Linked DNA regions of Planctomyces sp. SH-PL62. The protein of the gene in region 2 interacts with the protein of the main gene of each other region in a pairwise test. Links are inferred from orthologs where the notes say so. Each region holds a gene or a part of one and is shown on either strand. Other genes may lie near its edges. The genes, in order: VT85_RS13045 and VT85_RS23895.

Region 1 (7,461 bases), 2.7 Mb from region 2 along the record:
GACAAGCATCTGAGTGACGCCGAATCGGCCCGGTTCCTCGCCGACGGATCGCTGATCGTCGAGGAGAAGCTCGACGGCACCAACGTCGGCGTCCACTTCTCGGCCGACGGAGCGATGGCGCTCCAGTGTCGGGGCCACCTGATCACCGAGGGGATGCACCCGCAGTACGATCTCCTCAAGCAGTGGGCCGCCGTGAAACGGCCCGTCCTGGAGACGATGCTGGGAGACCAGTTCATCCTTTTCGGCGAATGGGTTTATGCGAGGCATTCCGTCCTCTACAAACGCCTGCCGCACTACTTCTTCGAGTTCGACGTGTACGACAAACGGGCCGGGGCGTTCCTCGATCTGGAACGTAGGCTGACGCTGTTGGATGGGACCGGGCTCTCGACGGTGCCGGTGGTCCATGGGGGGGGCTGGGGCGAGATCAGCTCTCGGACTTGATCGGGCCGTCCCGATTCGACGCCGTGTTCGAGAACCCGCTCACCGGCCGCACCGACGCCCTGATGGAGGGCCTCTATCTGCGGACCGAGGCCGGCGGCGTCGGCTCGGGCCGGGCCAAGTTCGTCCGGCCCGAGTTCGTCGAGAAGATCAAGCAAAGCGAGCACTGGCAGCACCGGGCGATGGTCCCCAACCGCCTGGACGACGCGGCGGACATCTGGTCATGAACTGGCGTGAGATCCGAACGTCATCGCACGACGAGATCCTGGCGTGGGCCGCCGAGCAGCCGTGGGCACTGGCGATGTCCGCCTGCGCCCAGGATCGGGGTTGGCACGCCGAGGGGGACGTGTGGACCCACACGAAGATGGCCTGCGCCGAGTCGTCGTAGTTCGACGAACGGTCCTCGTTGGGCGACCACGAACGGACGGTCCTCCTCTTCATGGCGCTCCTGCACGACGCCGGCAAGCCGCTCACGTCGCAGGTCGATCCGATGACGGGGCGGGTCACGTCGCTCAAGCACGCCGTGCGGGGGGGAGGCGCCTGGCCCGGTCGGTCCTACGGGATCTCGGCTGCGAACCGGCGACCCGTGAGGAGGTCACCCGGATGGTCCGCCTCCACGGCCGCCCGGCCTTCCTGCTGGAGTAGCCCGAGGTCGCCTCGCTCTCTCGGCTCGTGAGCGACCGTCACCTCTACCACAATCCTGACCCCGGTGGAGGCAGCCTTGTTCGCCGGCTTATCTGAGGCGATTCGACAGGACCAGCGGTCGATCACTCCGCTGCGAATCGATAGCCGACGCCCTGCTCGGTGGCGATGTAACGGGAGCGGGCCGGATCGTCGCCCAGCTTCCGCCGCAGGCCCGCCACGAAGACCCGGAGGTAGTGCGTCTCCTGTGACGCCTGCGGCCCCCAGACTTCACGGAGCAGGAATCGGTGGGTGAGCACTTTGCCCGGATGTTTCATGAGCGTGACGAGCAGCTTGTATTCGATGGGGGTCAGGGCGATCCGTTCCTCGCCCTCGAGAACCTGCCTCGCCGAGAGATCGACTCGGAGGTCGCCGATCGAAAGGACCGAGGATTCCGTTCGGGCGGGGTGAGCGTGCCGCATCGCCGTGCGGATGCGGGCGAGCAACTCGCCGATGCCGAAGGGCTTGGTCAGGTAGTCGTCGGCGCCCTCGTCGAGCGCCCGGACCTTCTGCGTCTCCTGGTCCCTGGCGGAGAGGATGAGGATCGGGGCGGTGAGCCATTCCCGGAGCCGTAGGATGACCTCCTGGCCGTCGATGTCCGGCAGCCCGAGGTCGAGGATCACGAGGTCGGGCGGCTGCCGGGCGGCGAGCTTCACGCCCGACTCGCCCGACTCGGCCTCGACGATCCCGTAGCCCTCGGCGGTGAGGGAGGCACGCAGGAAGCGCCGGATGGGAAGCTCGTCGTCGATGATCAGGATCAGGTGGCTTCCTTCGGGCACGGGCGTCTTCCTCCGTCTCGGTCGTGGTCAGTCCCCGCTCGATTCGATTTCGATCTGCGGGGGATCTTGCGGGAGGGGGAGCCGCAGGGTGAAACGCACCCCACCGTCGGGTCGATTCGCAGCCGTGATCTCCCCACCGTGGACCTTCGCCACGGCTCGGCAGATCGCCAGGCCCAGCCCGCTGCCACGCCCGGCGTCGGCGTGGGGATCGCCACGGCGGAATTTCTCGAAGATCCGCTCCTCGGAACCCGGAGGCAAGCCGGGGCCGTCGTCGGCGACGTTGATGATCACCCAACCTGCCTCGGGCCTCGCCGTGATGGAGACGACCGCTTGCGGGGGCGTATAGCGGGCGGCGTTCTCCAGCAGGTTGACGAACAACTGTTCCAGAAGCAGGCCGTCCACCAGCAGCAGGGGCAGGTCGCCGGGGATCGACACCTCGACCCGTCGATCGCCCAACTCGCACCGGGTGCGGCCGAGTGCCGATCCCACGACCTCCTCCAGGATGTTCCATTGCATCCGGGCGGTCGCCCCGCCCATTTCCAGCCTCGACATCTGGAGGATGTCCTCCAGGAGCCGGGTCAGGCGGTTAGCCTCGTCGGCGATCGTCTCCAGCAGTTGGCGTCGGGTCGACTCGTCGAACGTGTCGGTTTGGAGCAGGCCGGTGCTGGCCCCGGCGATGGCGGCGAGCGGCGTCCGCAGGTCGTGGGAGACGCCGCTCAGCAGGGTGTTGCGGACCTGCTCGGCCTGGGCCTGGACCAGGGCCTCCGAGGCCGCGAGCGACATCCGGTCTCGCTCGATCGCCAGGGCGAGCTGGCCGGCGCACGCCTCCAGCAGCCGCCTCTGGTCGGGCTCCAGCAGCCGCCCGATTGGTTCGGCCTTCACGGCCAGCGCTCCGACTGTCTGTTGCGAGGCCGTCAGCGGCACGAACAGGGCGACGGCGTTGGGGAGCGTGTCGGTCCCCGCCCCCGCCATCTGGTCATGCTCCATGACCCATCGGGCCGTCGGGTCGCTCACCGGGTGGGCGGCGACGGCCGAGCCCCGGCCGAAGGCGACCTCCGGCACGCCGCCGGGTTCGCCGAGATAGATCGCCACCTCCCCGTTCGTCAGCTCGGCGACCTTGCGGGCCGCCGCCGCCGCCAGGAAGGCCGCCCCCGAGATCGAGCTGAGTTGCTTGCCCAGCTCGTAGAGCGCCGTGATGCGGCGCTCTCGAAGAGTCCCGCTCTCGACCTGAGATCTGAGCCGGGCGGTGAGGGTGCTGATCAACAGGGCGATGGCGAGCATGACGCCGAACGTCACGAGGTATTCCGTGTCGGCCACGGCGAATGTGTAGCGGGGCGGGACGAACCCGATGTCGAAGACCAGGACGGCCACGACGCTCGCCAGGATCGAGGGCGCCCGCCCGCAGACGGCCGCCACGAGGGCGACGGCGGCGAGGAACACCATGGCGACGTTGGCCGAGTGCAGCCCGATCCGATCGACCAGGGCCGCCGCCGCCGTGCCGGCGCCCACGATCGCAGCCGCCTTGAGATAAGGCCGCCGATCGGCCGGGGCGGCGGGCGGTCGAGTCCGGGACGAGCGGGCCGGGTCGCCCTCTCCCCGGACGACGTACACGTCGATGTCGCCGCTGCGTTCGAGCAATTCATCCACGATCGAACCGGACAGGAGCCGCTTCCAGCGGGGCTGTTCGGTCTTGCCGATGAGGATCTTGGTGACGTTCCGGGTGCGGGCGTAATCGAGCAAAGCGGGGGCGACGGATCGGCCCGACAGCGTGACGACCTCCGCCCCGAGCCGCTCGGCAAGACGGTAGTGGTCGGCCAGCCGGACCTGGACCAGCGGGTCGGCGGCCATGTCCATGCGCTCGACGGCCGCCGCCGTCCAGGGGGCGTCGAGGGCCTGGGCCATCCGCTTGGCCGTTCGGAGCACTCGAGCCGTGGAGGGGCTGGGGCCGACGCAGACGAGCAGCCTGTCGGCCGTCGCCCACGGCTCGGAGGCCGACCGCTGCCGCCGGGCGGACTCCACATCGGTTTGGACCCGCCGGGCCGCCTGCCTCAGAGAGAACTCTCGCAATGCCACGAGATTCGACTTCTGGAAGAAGCCCGCCAACGCCCGCTCGGCCTGCTCCGGGATGTAGACCTTGCCCGCCCGAAGGCGTTCGAGCAGCTCCTCGGGCGTGATGTCCACCAGCTCCAAATCATCGGCCCGCTCGAAGACCCGATCGGGGATCGTCTCTCGCACGGTGACGCCGGTGACGCCGCCGATCACGTCGTTGAGGCTGTCGAGGTGCTGGACGTTGAGCGTCGTCCAGACGTTGATCCCCGCCCCAAGCAACTCCTCCACGTCCTGCCATCGCTTCGTGTGACGGGAGCCCTCGGCGTTGTGGTGGGCCAGCTCATCGACCAGGATCAGCTCGGGCCGGCGGGCGAGCGCCGCATCCACATCGAACTCCCGCAGGGTCACCCCACGGTACTCGACCAGGTGTGGCGGGATCGCCTCCAGCCCCTCCAGGAGCGTCAGGGTCTCCGGCCTGCCGTGCGGCTCGACGTAGCCGACGACCACCTCCCTGCCGGATGCAGCCGCCCGCCGGGCGGCCTCCAGCATGGCGTAGGTCTTCCCCACCCCCGCCGCATAGCCGAAGAAGATCTTGAGCGCACCCCGGCCCCGCCGGGCCTCCTCGGCCTGGACCTGCCCAAGTAGGGCGTCGGGGTTGGGGCGCTGATCGATCATGGCCGGCCGGTCGCCTCGTCGAGCGAAAGGTTCAGCAGGAGGACGTTCACACGGGGCTCTCCGAGGACGCCGAGCTGGCACCCCTCGGTGTGGCGATCGATCAGCGCCCGCAGCTCATTTTCCGACATGCCCCGAGCCTTCGCCACACGGGACGCCTGGACCTTGGCGGAGGCCGGGCTGATGTGCGGGTCGAGCCCGCTCCCCGATGCGGTGACCAGATCCACGGGGACGGCCCACGGTCCCGGATCGTCCCGTCGGGATTCGTCGAGCCGGGCCTGCACGGCCTCTTTCAACGCCGGGTTGAGCGGCCCCAGGTTCGAGCCCCCCGACGAGGCGGCATTGTATGGGACCGGAGAGGTGGCCGACGGGCGCCCCCGGAAGTAGGCGTCGTTCGTGAATGCCTGCCCGATGAGCGACGAGCCGACCGGCTCGCCGTCCCGGACGACCAGGCTGCCGTTCGCCTGCGACGGGAACACGACCTGGGCGACCGTCGTGACGAGGAGCGGGTAGGCCACGCCCGTCAGCAGGGTCAGGATCGCCAGCATCACGACGGACGTGCGGAGGGCATCTTTCATGGGACTCGTTCCTCTCGTATCGGCGACCGGTCAGACGATACCGATCGCCGAGAGCAGCAGGTCGATCGCCTTGATCCCGACGAAGGGCACCACGAGCCCGCCCAGGCCGTAGACGAGCATGTTGTCCCGCAGGAGCTGGGCGGCCCCGACGGGACGGTAGCGGACGCCCCGGAGGGCCAGCGGCACCAGGGCGATGATGATCAGGGCGTTGAAGATCACCGCCGACAGGATCGCGCCGGACGGGGAGGACAGCCGCATCACGTCGAGCGACCCGAGCACCGGGTAGGTCGTGGCGAAGGCGGCGGGGAGGATGGCGAAGTACTTCGCCACGTCGTTGGCGATGCTGAAGGTCGTCAGCGCCCCTCGGGTCATCAGCAGCTGCTTGCCGATGTTGACGACCTCGATGAGCTTCGTCGGGTTCGAGTCGAGGTCCACCATGTTCCCGGCCTCCTTGGCCGCCTGCGTGCCGGTGTTCATGGCGACCGCCACGTCGGCCTGGGCCAGCGCCGGGGCGTCGTTGGTGCCGTCGCCGGTCATCGCCACCAGCCGGCCGCCCTTCTGATACTCTCGGATGAGCGAGAGCTTCGCTTCGGGGGTCGCCTCGGCCAGGAAGTCGTCCACGCCCGCCTCGGCGGCGATGGCGGCGGCGGTCAGCGGGTTGTCGCCGGTGATCATCACCGTCTTGATGCCCATGCGGCGCAGCTCGGAGAACCGCTCCTTGATGCCCCCCTTCACGATGTCCTTCAGCTCGACCACGCCGAGCGCTTGGGCATCCCGACTCACGACCAGCGGCGTCCCTCCCGACCGTGCGATCGTCCGCACCCGTTCGGTCAGCGTCTCGGGGATGACGCCCCCTTGATCCTGGATGTGGCGGGCGACGGCCTCGGTTGCCCCCTTGCGGATGACTCGGCCGTCGAGGTCAACGCCGCTCATCCGGGTCTGGGCGGTGAACGCTACGAACTCGACGGCATGATCGTGCAGGTCGTGGCCACGGAGCCCGAAGCGGTCCTTGGCGAGGACGGCGATGCTGCGGCCCTCTGGCGTCTCGTCGGCGATCGAGGCGAGCTGGGCCGCCTCGGCGAGCTCTCGTTCCGAGACGCCCTCCGCCGGGTGGAAGGCCGTCGCTTGGCGGTTACCCAGCGTAATCGTCCCCGTCTTGTCCAGCAGGAGCACGTCCACGTCGCCCGCCGCCTCCACCGCCCGGCCCGACATGGCGACGACGTTCGCCCGGCTCAGGCGGTTCATCCCGGCGATGCCGATCGCCGACAGGAGCGCCCCGATGGTCGTCGGGGCGAGGCAGACGAAGAGGGCGACGAGCACGGTCGGCGTGATCGGCCGCCCCTGGCCCGACGCCTCGACGCTGAATACCGAGTAGGGCAGGAGCGTGGCGACGACCAGCAGGAAGACGAGGGTGAGCGCCGCCAGCAGGATCGCCAGGGCGATCTCGTTGGGCGTCTTCTGCCGCTTCGCTCCCTCGACCATCGCAATCATGCGATCGAGGAAGCTCCGGCCGGGAAGGGCCGTGACCCGGATCACCAGCCAGTCGGAGATGACCTTCGTTCCGCCCGTCACGGCGCTGCGGTCGCCGCCGCTCTCCCGGACGACCGGGGCGCTCTCGCCGGTGATGGCGCTCTCGTCCACCGAGGCGGCCCCCTCGACGACCTCGCCGTCGGCGGGGATGACTTCCCCGGCCCGGACGATCACGAGGTCGTCCAACTTGAGGTCCGGGGCGGGTACGTCCTCGGTGGTCTTGGACCGGCGGTCCACGATCCGGCTGGCGACGATCTGTGTGCGGGACTTCCGAAGGCTCGCCGCCTGGGCCTTTCCGTGTCCCTCGGCGACGGCCTCGGCGAAGTTGGCGAAGAGGACCGTGAGCCAGAGCCAGACGCCGACCTCGAAGATGAAACCGGACGACTCGCCCGTGGCGGCGCCGAGCGATCGAATCCACAGGAGCGTCGTGAGGATGCTCCCCAGGTAGACGGCGAACATCACCGGATTCTTGAGCTGGTGCCGAGGGGCGAGCTTCAGGAGCGAGTCCTGGACCGCCTCGAAGAGCACGGTGCGATCGAAGGTTCGGGCCTGCGTGCGGGAAGTCATGTTCGTATACTCCTCGGTCATGCGGGGAGCATGAGATGTTCGACGATCGGCCCCAGCGCCAGGGCCGGGAAGAAGGAGAGGGCCCCCACCACGACGACCACCGCCACCAAGAGGGAGACGAAGAGAGGCGTGTGGGTGGGCAACGTGCCGGGGCCGGCGGGAACCTG
Region 2 (7,150 bases):
AGGGCGGTCGCCAGGCCTTCCCGGCGATCTTCGGGGATCGGCAGTTCATACTCGACCCAGGCGGGCCGAGGGGGGGGCGAGTGGGGCTCCATCGCCTCGGCTTCCAGCCATTCGAGGCCCGGGGGCGAGGTCGAGGCCAGGCGGGCCGGCAAGTCGTCGAGCTCGATCGGTTCGCTCAGCTCGACGTCCACGACCTCGCGGAGCCCGGCGATCCCCAGGCCCATCGCCAGGGCGAAGGTGATCTTGGGGCGGGGCGAGAAGCCCTGGGTGGCGGCCACCGGGATCGCCGCCCGCCGCATCAGCCGCTCGAAGCAGCGCATGAGGTCGTGGTGGCTGGTCAGGCGGAGGTCGCCGCGCTTGGCGAATCGGAGGCGGACCTTGACGGCTTGGCTCATAAAGATGCGGCGGCTTCGGTCGATCGGTCGATCCACGTTCACGAGGCTCGGCGTCCCGGAGCGGTGCGGTCGCGGCCCGGACGGATCCGGGGCCGGGGGAGAGGTTCATTCCGCTCGACGGGTCGGGGCTCGGGGCCCTGGGGGCGTCGGGGGCTTGAACGCGGGGCGTCTGGTCGCGGGGGGCGTCGTGAGGCGTCTCGGCTCGGGTCGATCTCGTTCGGGTTTCGGCTTCGGGGTCAGTATCACCGGCGGGCGGCCCCGGCTCCGCGTCGCGCGGCCGGGGGCCCGGGGGAACCCGGGGGACGTCAGGGGGTCGCTTCGATCGCGGGTCGGTCTCGGTCCTCGGATCCGGTCGGTTCCGGCTCGGCCGCGTCGGCCGGCTTCAGGGCGGACTTCAGCAGGTCGAGGACCTCGCCGGCGGTGTCGAGTTCGAGGGCGCGGGCGGCGACGGCCCGCGCGTGGTCGGCTCGGATGCCGCGGATCAGGCGACGGACCTCCGGCAGCTGGTGCGGCGGCATGCTCAGCTCGCGCACCCCCAGCCCCAGGAGGAAGAGGGTGTAGAGCAACTCGCCCCCCATCGAGCCGCAGACCCCGCAGGGGATGCCCCTGGCGGCGGCGGCCTCGACCACCTTGGCGATCAGGCGGAGGACCGCCGGGTCGGCGGCGTTGTAGAGGTGGGCGACGGTCTCGTTGGTGCGATCGACGGCCAGGGTGTACTGGATCAGGTCGTTGGTCCCGATCGAGAAGAAGTCCACCTCCTTTGCGAAACGGTCGGCCATGAGGGCGGACGCCGGCACCTCCACCATGATCCCCAGCAGCAGGCCCTCGCGGAGCGACCGGCCCTCGGCGCGGAGTTCGGCGGCGACTTCGCCCAGCAGGTCGCGGGCGCGGCGAAGCTCGTCGAGCGTGGTGACCAGGGGGAGGAGGATCCGCAGGTCCCCCAGCGCCGAGGCGCGGAGCAGGGCCCGGAGCTGGGTGCGGAACAGTTCCGGACGCCGCAGCGAGAAGCGGAGGCTGCGCAGGCCCAGGGCGGGATTGGACTCGGCCCCGAGGCCGCCGACGCTGGCGGCCAGCTTGTCGGCGCCCAGGTCGAGGGTCCGGATCACGACCGGCCGGCCCTGGAGCGAGCGGACGACCTCCGCGTAGGCTTCGTACTGCTCCTCCTCGGTGGGGGCGGCGGCGGAGCGCAGGTAGAGGAACTCGGTGCGGTACAAGCCGATCCCGGCGGCGCCCCACTTCCGGCAGGCGGTCGCCTCCTCGACGAACTCGATGTTCCCCCAGAGGGCGATCTCGACGCCGTCGAGGGTCACGGCCGGGAGGCTCGACTCCTCCGAGAAGGTGCGGTAGCGGGCCGACCGGGCCTCGGCCGCGGCGCGGTAGCGGGCCAGCGTGGCGGGGGAGGGGTCGAGCACGACCAGCCCTTCCTCGCCGTCGAGGACCGCCTGGCGGGCCGAGCGGGCGTGGACGAGCACGGCCCCCATCCCGGCGACGGCGGGGATCTCCAGGGCCGCCGCGACGATCGCGGTGTGGCTGGCCCGGCCCCCGGACTCGGTGGCGAATCCCAGGACCCGGCGGGGGTCGAGCTGGGCCGCGTCGCTGGGCGTCAGGTCGTGGGCCAGGACCACGGAGGGGGTCGCCAGGTCGTCCAGGAACGAGCCCGGCCTCAGGCCGACGAGCTGGCCGACGATCCGGGCCTCGATGTCCCGGACGTCGGCGGCCCGCGCCGCGAGGTGCGAGTCGCTGAGGCGTTCGAGCCGGTCGGCGTGGCCTTCGAGGACCTCGATGACGGCGTGCTCGGCCGAGATCCGGTGCTGCTCGATCCGGGCGCGGGCGTCGGCCCGGAGCTGGGGGTCCTCGATCATGGCCGCGTGGGCGGCGAGGATCTCGGCGTATTGCGGGCCCAGGCGCTGGCGGGCCTCGGCCTCGGCCTGCGCGCCCTCGGCGGCGGCGGCGGCGAGCGCCTGCTCGAGCCGCGCGACCTCGCCGGGGACGGCCTCGGGGGCGATCTTGCGCGGCGGGAGCCGCATCCCCTGGGGGTCCAGCACCACCACCGGCCCGATGGCGATCCCGGGGCTCACGCCGATCCCCTGGAAGACCTGCTCCGGGGCGGGGTCGTGGGGGGCCGGCGTCGGCGGGGGGCGGGCCGCGGCCGGGGCGGTTCGCCGGAGGACGCCGGCTCGGGCGAGGGCCCTCGCGACGGCCCGCCGTCTCCGCGCCAGGATGTGCCGTCGATCCCCAAGGTCATCGGGGCGGCTCCGCGTCCGCCGGCGCGCCGAGGGGCTCGCCGTCGTCGTCCTCGTAGAACCGGGCTTCCGCCAGGGCGGCCAGGGCGGCCACGGCTTCCTCGGCGTCGGGGCCGCGGGCCTCGACTTCCATCCGCGTGCCGCATTCGGCGGCCAGCGAGGTGAGGTCGAGGATGCTCTTGCCGTTGAAGCAGCCGCCGTTGTAGTGGACGCGCACGTCCGAACGATACCTCAGCGCGAGCTTCACGAACTTGTCGGCGGGCCGCAAGTGGAGCCCTAGACTGTTGAGGATCTCGATCCAGCGGCGGGCGACGGTCGTTTCGTGGATCATCAGCGGCTCGATCGGCATGCGCGCCGAAGGCGATCGGATTCCGCGGCTCCCGGCGGTGCGGCCCGCCGGCCCGAGGGCCGTACCGTCGCGGCGAGTTGTTTCGTGTCGTTCGCGGTTCGTCCCGCCGGTTGCGACGCCCCCCCGATCTGGAGGGGGCGTCGCAACCGGCGCGGGTGTCGTCAAGACGTCAGACGGCGGCCCCGTCGGCCTCTTCCAGGACCTCGACCACGTCCTGCGGCGATTTCGACTGCCGCAGGAAGCTCACGAAGCGCTCGTCCTTAAGGTGTCGGGAGATGTTCTCGAGCGCCCGCAGGTGGTCGCCGGGTTGGTTGTGGGGCGACACCAGCAGGAAGAAGATGTCGACCGGCTCGTCGTCCAGGGCCGCGAAATCGACCCCTTGGGGCGAGAGGGCCACGGTGCCGATCAGCCGCTGGAGCGTCTGATGCCGGGTGTGGGGGACCGCCACGCCCATGCCGATCCCGGTGGAGCCCAGCTCCTCGCGGTTCAGGATGGCGCGGATGACGCTCTCCACCTCGCCGTCGGGGAGCTGCCCGGCCGTATTCAGGCCGGCGACCATCTCCCGGATCGCTTCTTCCTTCGTCGTGGCCTTCAGGTCCACGATGATGCTGTCCCGGACCACGAAATCCAATAACTTCATCAGCCCCTCCATCGACGGGCCGCCAGGCCGATCGCTTCCTCTTCATCCCGGCCCCGCCCCCGCGCCCTCACGAACCATTCGAAGGGGGGGCGGTGCGTCCGGGTCCCGGCCGCCTTCGGAGTCGGCGAGGCCGAGATCCGGGGTCCGCTCTGATCGGAGCGGGAGGCGTCGGGAGTTGTTTCTACGACAGAACGCGTCTCGGGGTGGTTCCTCTCCGGTCCGGGCCCGCCTGGATCAGTCGATCTCGCCGACCGATCGCGAGGGATCCCCGCCCTGAGGGACGTCGCCCTTGTGGTTCTGCGACTTCTCTTTGAATCGCCGAAGCTGGGTCTCGATCTTGTGCAGGCACTGGTCCGCCGCCGCTTCGAGCGTCGGGCCGCTTTCGGTGGCCACGAAGTCGTTCTTATGTTCGGCGGAGACCTGAAACTCCACGTTCCAGATCGCTTTCTCTTGCGAGGTCGCGATCTCGATCGACATGAGTCGGCCGAATCTGGTCAACTTTTCCGCTTTTTCTTGCAGGCGTTGCCGCTGGGCCGGGGTCAGCTCGCCGTGTCGCGTCGAGATCTCGATTAGCACCCGTCGACTCCTTCCCAGACGCCCGGCGCGGGCCGGAGAGGGCGCGCGGTCGTAGCGACGAAACACTGGTTTCACCTTAACCTCCGGTTCGCGCCGTGGTCAAGCCTGCTCCCCTGGCAAAGGCTCGGGCGGATCGGTCGTCGGGGTTCCGGGGGGCCCTTTCGGCGGGCCTCATCATCTATTAATGTGGCGGCCGTTCCAACGCGATTCGAGGCGGGCGGCCCGGCGCCCTGGGGGTTCTCGGCCGATGTGGACACAGAATTACGACCCGATCGGGAGCTGGCCGATCTCGACGCTGCTCGCGGCCCTGCCGATCCTGACGCTGATGGGGCTGCTGGTCTCGAATCGGGTCCCGGCCTGGACGGCGGCGGCGGCGGCGTTGGCGACGGCCCTGGCGACGGCCGTCCTGGGGTTCGGGATGCCCTGGTCGATGGCGGCGGCGGCGGCCGGGACGGGGGCGGTCTTCGCGCTGATCCGGATCGTCTACCTGATCGTGGCGGCGATGTTCCTGTACGACCTGGCGGTGGCGACCGGCCGGTTCGAGTTGATGAAGGCGTCGATCGCGCGGCTCTCGCCCGACCGTCGGGTCCAGGCGGTGCTGGTGGCCTTCTCGTTCGGCAGCTTTTTGGAGGGCTGCGCGGGGTTCGGGGCCCCGGTGGCGATCGCCTCGGCGTTCCTGGCGGGGCTGGGGTTCCGGCCGCTCCAGGCCGCCGTGCTGGCCCTGGTGGCCAACACGGCGTCGGTGAGCTGGGGGAGCGTGGGCATCCCGCTGACGACCCTGGGCGCGGTCTCCGGGATGGACGTGGAGGCGCTCAGCGTGACCACGTCGAGGCTCCTGTTCCTGACGACGCTGGCGGCCCCGTTCTGGCTCTCGGCGATCGTGGCCGGGCCTCGGCGGGCGTTCGGCGCCTGGCCCCCGTTGCTGGCGGTCGGGGGGACGTATGCGACGGTCCAACTCCTCTGGGCCCGGTTCGTCGGGGTCGAGCTGGTCTCGATCGCCTCGGCCGCTGCGAGCCTGGCCGCCGGGGTGGTCGCGCTTCGGCTGTGGAAACCGCGACGACCCTGGCGATTCGAGGAGGACGACGCGGAGGGGGGCGAGGGGGAGGCCCGGCGGCTCTCGATCCGGGAGGTGGCCGCCGGCTGGTTGCCGTTCGTCCTGTTGACGATCGGGGTGATGGTCTGGGTGGCGCCGGCGGTCGAGGCGTGGGGGACTCCATCGGTCAAGGGGTGGCTGGACGCCCGCTGGTCGTGGAAGCCGCAGGTGGGGGTGCTGCATCAGAAGGTCGCGAGGGGTGAGGCGGTGACGGGCCGCGCGGTCCCGACGACGGCCGACCTGGAGACGGCGGTGCTGGACGTGAGCCCGCTCTCGGCGATCGGGACGGCGGTGTGGCTGGCGGCGGTGGTCGGCGGCCTGGCGATGGGGCGGGGCCGAGCCGGCAGGCCCGGATCATGCTGGGGACGCTGCGACGGATGCGGACGGCGGCGCTCGCCATCCTTTGCATGCTGGCCCTGGGGTACGTCACGCGGTACTCGGGGATGGACGCCGTGCTGGGCCTGGCGTTCACTCGCGCGGGACGCGAACTCTACCCGGTGTTCGGGACGCTGCTGGGCTGGTTGGGGACGGCGCTGACGGGTTCGATCACGTCTAGCAACGTCCTGTTCGGCAACCTCCAGCGGATCACGGCGACGCATCTCGATCTGTCGCCGATCTTGATGGGGGCCGCGAATTCGTCGGGCGGGGCGATGGGGAAGATGATCGCGGCGGCGTCGATCGTGGTGGCCGCGGCCGCGACGGGAGAGGTGGGTCGCGAGGGCGTGGTCCTGCGAGCCGCGTTCCGGCACAGCCTGGCGATGGTCGCCTGCGTGGCGGCCGTGGTCTGGCTGGTCGCTCGGTTCGCCCCCGCCCTCGCGGCCGTCCCGGCGGGATGAACGCCGGGGCGGCCGGGGGCCGGGATCAGCCCTTGGGGATCAGCCCTTGACGGTGATCCGCTTGGGCTGGCACTCGGCCGGCTTGGGGAGGGTGACGGTCAGGACGCCGTTGTGGTAGTCGGCCTCGACGCGGGAGGCGTCGATCCCCGAGGGGAGCGGCACCGACCGGTAGAGTTCGCGTCGGCTCCATTCTCGGACGTCCCCTTCCATCTTGGGCTCGGTCTTGTGGAAGGCCCGGAGCATGAGATGGTCGTGCTTGACCTGGACGTCGAAGTCGTCGGTCTCGAAGCCGGGGGCCTCGGCGCGGACGATCAGGGCGTCGTCTTTTTCCAGGAGTTCGAGCCCCCAGCGATCATTCGCCGTCGGGGCCTCGAACAGGACGGGCCAGCCGCCGAAGGTCTGCTCGAAGAGCCGGTCGAGCTCCTCGCGCATCCGGCGGATCGGTTCCCACCCCGCGGGGGCGGACGCGTCCGGACGCCTGGTCACGGGCGTGGCGGCCTGGGGGGCGGGCTTGGTCGCCGAACTGGTCTCGGTCTTCGGCTTCTCCATGATTCCGTGTTGCGTAGCCATTGGAACCTCCTGACATCACGGGATGTCGAAGGGCGAGGGAAACCCCGGCCGGTTCGGCACGGAGCCCTCGTCGATCCTATGGGCCTGGACGCCGCTCGTCGCGAGGGCGTCTTGTCCCATCGAAATAGACTTATGCAGATCGCGCGCCGATCCGTTCGAGGTCGCGGCGCGGCCTGATTCGGCCTCGGAGGTTCGGCCGGGGGGGGAGCGAGGCGTCGGGGGGCTGATCGCGCGGCGATCCGGGTGGTCGCGCGACGATCATCCGGGAGGGGGGCTCGCGGCGGTCGGCCTGGAACGAGCAACGGCCGAGGCGGTGGGCCTCGGCCGTTGGTTGGGGGGATTTCCTGAGGTCCGTGGGGATTTCGCTCGACCGGCGAGGGCCTTTGGAGCTTCAGGCGGAAGCCAGCGGCTCGCCGGTGGGACGGTGCGGTGGGGCCTTCGGGAAAGC

The links.
Region 1: the proteins of VT85_RS23895 (region 2) and VT85_RS13045 interact in binary tests that used the Escherichia coli proteins (3 or more experiments, as listed by UniProt). The link is inferred for Planctomyces sp. SH-PL62 from one-to-one orthologs.

The regions. Positions count from the first base shown.
Region 1 is NZ_CP011273.1:3,362,330-3,369,790, forward strand. Bases 1,726-5,022 are described here. They hold VT85_RS13045 (sensor histidine kinase), read right to left. Parts: upstream 4,623-5,022; coding sequence 1,926-4,622; downstream 1,726-1,925. Other genes in these bases: VT85_RS13040 (response regulator), read right to left, coding at 1,726-1,898; kdpC (potassium-transporting ATPase subunit KdpC), read right to left, coding at 4,619-5,022. Outside these bases: VT85_RS13030 (RNA ligase family protein), read left to right, coding at 1-441; VT85_RS29160 (hypothetical protein), read left to right, coding at 465-665; VT85_RS27620 (hypothetical protein), read left to right, coding at 662-826; more of VT85_RS13040, read right to left, coding at 1,206-1,725; more of kdpC, read right to left, coding at 5,023-5,197; potassium-transporting ATPase subunit KdpB, read right to left, coding at 5,228-7,294; potassium-transporting ATPase subunit KdpA, read right to left, coding at 7,312-7,461. UniProt on the Escherichia coli protein: Member of the two-component regulatory system KdpD/KdpE involved in the regulation of the kdp operon. KdpD may function as a membrane-associated protein kinase that phosphorylates KdpE in response to environmental signals.
Region 2 is NZ_CP011273.1:6,101,765-6,108,914, reverse strand. The notes cover bases 1,893-4,878. They hold VT85_RS23895 (PTS sugar transporter subunit IIA), read right to left. Parts: upstream 3,628-4,878; coding sequence 3,157-3,627; downstream 1,893-3,156. Other genes in these bases: VT85_RS23890 (HPF/RaiA family ribosome-associated protein), read right to left, coding at 3,862-4,203; VT85_RS23900 (HPr family phosphocarrier protein), read right to left, coding at 2,637-2,969; ptsP (phosphoenolpyruvate--protein phosphotransferase), read right to left, coding at 1,893-2,473. In the rest of the region: VT85_RS23910 (TIGR03936 family radical SAM-associated protein), read right to left, coding at 1-395; more of ptsP, read right to left, coding at 701-1,892; VT85_RS29720 (L-lactate permease), read left to right, coding at 5,653-6,132; VT85_RS23880 (Hsp20/alpha crystallin family protein), read right to left, coding at 6,172-6,702. UniProt on the Escherichia coli protein: Seems to have a role in regulating nitrogen assimilation.